One region of the Paenibacillus sp. FSL R10-2771 genome, then DNA from elsewhere that is predicted to be linked to it. Evidence: predicted binding sites of a transcription regulator. Region 1 holds the regulator's gene; the other holds the start of a gene.
The links. The regulator CtsR, encoded in region 1, represses protease genes until heat stress. The targets are predictions, from matches to a motif close to ATGGTCAATAAAGGTCAAACA.
Positions count from the first base shown of each region.

Region 1 (2,397 bases):
GGAGCGGCTGCTTTATATTGAAGATGAGCATGCCCCCTGGAATAACGGCCTGTGGCGGTGGACAGTAGCTGAACATGGGGAGGTATCATTTACTCAGATCCAGGGGGACAGATCAAGCGCTGATCTTATATGCAGTATTGGTACACTTACCGCACTGTTGATGGGATACAGACGTCCAGTTGAAATGGCCCGGTATGGACAGTTATCCGGTACACATGAAGCTGTAGATTGGCTGGAGAAGCTGATCCCGCAGGCGCAAACGGCTTTATTTGATTTTTTCTGACAAACCTGAAGGCTCTTCCGCTTACATTAGAAGCAGGAGAGCCTAAAATACATATCCCCTTGCAATGGGATCCGTGAAGCTATTCGGAATACAATGCGGCTAAAAAGTAAAAAATAAGAGCAACCCCTTGGAATTCAGTGAGAATATGTTATAATATGAAAAAAGTCAAAGAAAGTCAAAGTCAACGCGAGCTCGACAGCAGTGTTCTTAGGATTGTAACAGTTGGAGGTCAGGCTCAGTACGAAGGCTATTGCAGCCGATTCGCACTTCAGTCCCCGGGTTAAATTCTTTAGAGCTATGTATGGACGGCGGACGTTGATACAGCACAAGCTTAACCAAGGCTTACACACTGGAGGATGAGTGATGCGTAATATCTCCGATATTATTGAACAATATCTGAAGAATATTTTGCATGAAAGTCCCGAAGGTACGGTGGAAATTCAGCGCAATGATCTGGCGGACCAGTTCTCCTGTGTGCCGTCGCAGATCAATTACGTCATCAGTACACGCTTTACTTTGGAAAAGGGATATGTAGTGGAGAGCAAACGCGGCGGTGGAGGGTATATCCGGATTCAGCGCTTCGAGCTGCCTCAGAATGTGGCACTGTATGCACATCTGAACTCCACAATAGGGAATGATATTGACCAGAATTCCGCCGAAGGACTGATTTATCAGCTGGAGGAGGCCCGTTTTCTCTCCAAGCGTGAAGCGTGTCTTATGCGGTCCGCTGTTTCCCGGGAATGCCTGACGGTTAATCTGCCGTACCGGGATGAGATTCGTGCCAAGCTAATGAAGGCCATGCTAATCTCTTTGTTAGGCAAATAATTGTCAAAATGTGAGGGAGGGACACCGCTCATGCTATGCCAGGAATGCGGGGTCAAACCGGCTACACTCCATTTCACGAAGATCGTGAACGGAGAGAAGACAGAATTTCATATTTGTGAAAGCTGTGCGCGGGAAAAAGGGGAGCTCATCCCCGGTACTGCCGGAGGATTCTCCATACACAGCTTGCTTTCCGGGCTGCTTGATCTGGAGAGCGCAGGCAAGGGCAAGTCAGAGGCCGCACAGACTGTGCAGGGGCTGCAGTGTGAGAACTGCGGTATGACCTACTCACAGTTCAGCAAGCTTGGACGGTTCGGCTGCAGCTCATGCTACAAATATTTTGACAGCACGCTGGACCCGCTCTTCAGACGGGTACACGGAAGTACAGCCCATGTGGGTAAGCTTCCCAAACGGGCGGGTGCACAGATCATGTGTAAACGCCAAATTGATGAGCTGAAGCAGGAATTACAGCAGAGCATTATGCAGGAGGAGTTTGAAACTGCAGCCGAGCTGAGGGACAGAATCCGCAAACTTGAAAAAGAAATGCCACAAGAGTAAAGTCTTTGATATATAGGAGGGGATTCCACATGTCAAGTCTCCGGTTTACCGAACAAGCACTTAGTGACTGGATGCGCTGCGGCGGGAGTCATTCCGAGATTGTTATCAGCAGCCGAATGCGTATCGCCCGTAATCTGGAGCACCTTCCTTTCCCGCTATTGGCGTCTGCGCAGCAGTCGGAAGAGGTGCTGGAGCAGCTTGCTCCTGTATTTCAGGGAGAAGCCTCTGCGGATTTCGGCAACTTTCAGCTGCTGAGGCTGGATGAGCTCGATGAGCTGGATAAAAAAGTACTGGTGGAGAAGCATCTGATCAGTCCTAATCTGGCTGATGATTCCAAAGGCGGAGCAGTCATTCTTAATGAAGACGAGTCAGTCAGCATTATGATCAACGAGGAGGATCATCTCCGCATTCAATGCCTGTTTCCGGGTCTGCAGGTGAGAGAGGCCTGGGTAAGGGCAACAGCCATCGATGATATCTTTGAGGCTGCTGTCAATTACGCTTTTGATGACCGCAGAGGATACCTGACCAGTTGTCCCACCAATGTGGGAACCGGGCTCAGAGCCTCGGTAATGGTTCATCTGCCGGCATTGGTTATGACCCATCAGATTAACCGGATTCTATCCGCTGTTAATCAGGTCGGTCTTACCGTTAGAGGAATTTATGGTGAAGGCAGCGAAGCAGTAGGGAATATCTTTCAGATTTCCAACCAGATTACGCTCGGTCAGACCGAGAAT
Region 1 covers NZ_JBBOBM010000002.1:1,398-3,794, forward strand. Annotated here, with positions in the region: gene NSU14_RS35465 (GNAT family N-acetyltransferase) at 1-283, shown strand, start outside; gene NSU14_RS35470 (CtsR family transcriptional regulator) at 647-1,108, shown strand; gene NSU14_RS35475 (UvrB/UvrC motif-containing protein) at 1,139-1,663, shown strand; gene NSU14_RS35480 (protein arginine kinase) at 1,693-2,397, shown strand, end outside.

Region 2 (2,397 bases), on a different contig from region 1:
TACTTTACTGAGACCGTACGTAGTACGAATTTTCTCTTCCAGATCATCCAGGCCGAAGAGGCTCTTGGCGATCGGCTCCAGCAGGTCAAGCAGTCTGCGACCGGCTTCGCTAATGCGCATGCCGACGCTCTCGATCTCAATGAGCCCTTGCGATTTCAGAAGATCCGTCTCGGCGCGCAGCACCCGCTCGGTCATATCAAGCGAGGCGGCAAGCGTTCGGCGCCCAATAATATCGGACAGCATGATCTGATGTAGAATCGTATACCGTCTCTTAAGGGTTTCCATGAGATCAGGCAGAAGCTGCTTTTGGATTTCCAATAAATTACGCATGCTTTCACTCCTGCAACTTCGTCTTTCTCTTTTCCCTTGTTCGTGGTCTCAAAATGTCCCGGGTTAACTTTTTAAGTCCCACCCATATTCTACCCAAAACTGACGCCGAGTGCAAGTGTTCCGAGACTATAATTCTCAGACCCGTTTCATCTTATACATCTGCCGGTCTGTGAGAGGTAACCACGCCCTTAAGCACATGACTGAAAACCTCCATCACCTGACTGTCAAGTGGGAAGCTATCATCTGCCTGGGAGCCGGAAAATTTTTTTTTGCACAACGGGTTTTACACGTTGCTTTTATGCAATAAGTGTATTATAATAATTTCTGTTGCGCCCGTGGTCCAATGGATATGACGTAGGCCTCCGAAGCCTGAGATCCAAGTTCGATTCTTGGCGGGCGCGCCATTATTTTCACTTTTGTACATAATTTAGCAATGCTTATATTATATTTAACCAAAGAGCCGCTTGATGGCTCTTTTTTTTGAATCTAAGTTTGACTTTCTTTGACTTTTTGTTTGAATTTGTTTATCATGTGGTTAATACGGTAACAGTAAAAAATGAACACATTCGAAGCACCAATTTCAAGGAGGTTTTCCACGTGAGTTATATTCCTATGGTAGTAGAACAGAGCAACCGCGGTGAGCGCGCTTATGACATCTATTCCCGCCTGCTGAAGGACCGCATCATTTTCCTTGGAACGGAGGTTAATGACGTGGTAGCCAATTCCATCATCGCACAAATGCTCTTCCTGGCTGCCGAGGATCCGGATAAGGATATTCACCTGTATGTAAACAGCCCTGGCGGTTCCATTACAGCGGGTATGGCTATATTTGATACAATGCAGTACATTAAACCGGATGTATCCACCATCTGTGTAGGGATGGCCGCTTCCATGGGTGCCTTCCTGCTGAACGCCGGCGCCAAGGGCAAACGCTTCGCCTTGCCGAACAGCGAAATTATGATTCACCAGCCGCTCGGCGGTGCCCAGGGTCAGGCTTCGGATATCGAAATCCGCGCCCGCCGCATCATCAAGCTGCGCGAGAAGCTGAACCGTATCCTGTCCGAACGTACGGGCCAGCCGATCGAGAAGATCGAGAAGGATACCGACCGCGACTACTTCATGAGTGCTGCCGATGCAGCTGAATATGGCATTGTCGATAAAGTCATTGAGAAGACCTTGCCGACTGGCGTTTAATTTCTATACTTCACCAACACATAAAGAGGCTGCCACGGACCTACAGGTCTGCGGCAGCCTCTTTATTTGGCATATATACTGATGTTTCACCTCAAGGTTCCATATCCCAGGGCATCCAGCTTGCCGGCAATCACCCGGTAGCCCCTGCCGTTCGGATGGATATGATCCAGGAACAGCAGCCCCCGCTCATTTCCGGCAAATTCATGATAAATGGAAGCAAACCCCACAACATAACTGCTGTAGCCGGCAGCATAGCGGTTGAACTGCCGCACCCAATCTGTAGCCGCATCCACCTGAGGATACGGATTATAGAGACCTACAATCCGGATAATGTAAGGACTTCGCGTACCCGCCTTCAGCTGTGCCAGAGTATTCATAATATCACTGAAATTCCGTTTGCATTCCCGGAGCGCTTTTTGCAGATATCCATTCAGCTCACCTGGCCTCCCCGCTGCGGCTTTGGCGGCCTTAATCAGATCATTGCCGCCAATAGAGACGGTGATGATCTCCGCATCCTTAACCGCAGAACGAAAGCCGCCATCTGTCTTGAGACGCTGCTCCAGCCCTGCTGTTGTCAGACCGTTCACTCCAAGATTCGCTGAAGCCACCGGAGTCTGCAGCCGCCCTTCCGCCATCCGGCGGTAGACGGGGACAAATCCGTTCCCGGGCAGAGCCCCGAATCCGGTCGTTAATGAATCTCCAATGGCCGTATATTGATAGACCATATCCTTCCCTCCCCGCTATAAGCTGCTTGCTTTCTTTAGCTTATGACTGCCTCGGGGATGTGGTAACGGCAGGGCAGCCTTAATAGGCCCGCAAAAGAAATCCTGCCCTTATGTCTCCGGAGGAAACGCATGGGCAGGATATATGAAA
Region 2 covers NZ_JBBOBM010000001.1:7,282,120-7,284,516, forward strand. Annotated here, with positions in the region: gene NSU14_RS31430 (sugar-binding transcriptional regulator) at 1-330, opposite strand, end outside; tRNA gene NSU14_RS31435 (tRNA-Arg) at 660-734, shown strand; gene clpP (ATP-dependent Clp endopeptidase proteolytic subunit ClpP) at 928-1,524, shown strand; gene NSU14_RS31445 (GDSL-type esterase/lipase family protein) at 1,611-2,249, opposite strand.
Region 2: clpP (ATP-dependent Clp endopeptidase proteolytic subunit ClpP) is a predicted target of CtsR. The motif match lies at 820-840, and genes of this name have one in related genera.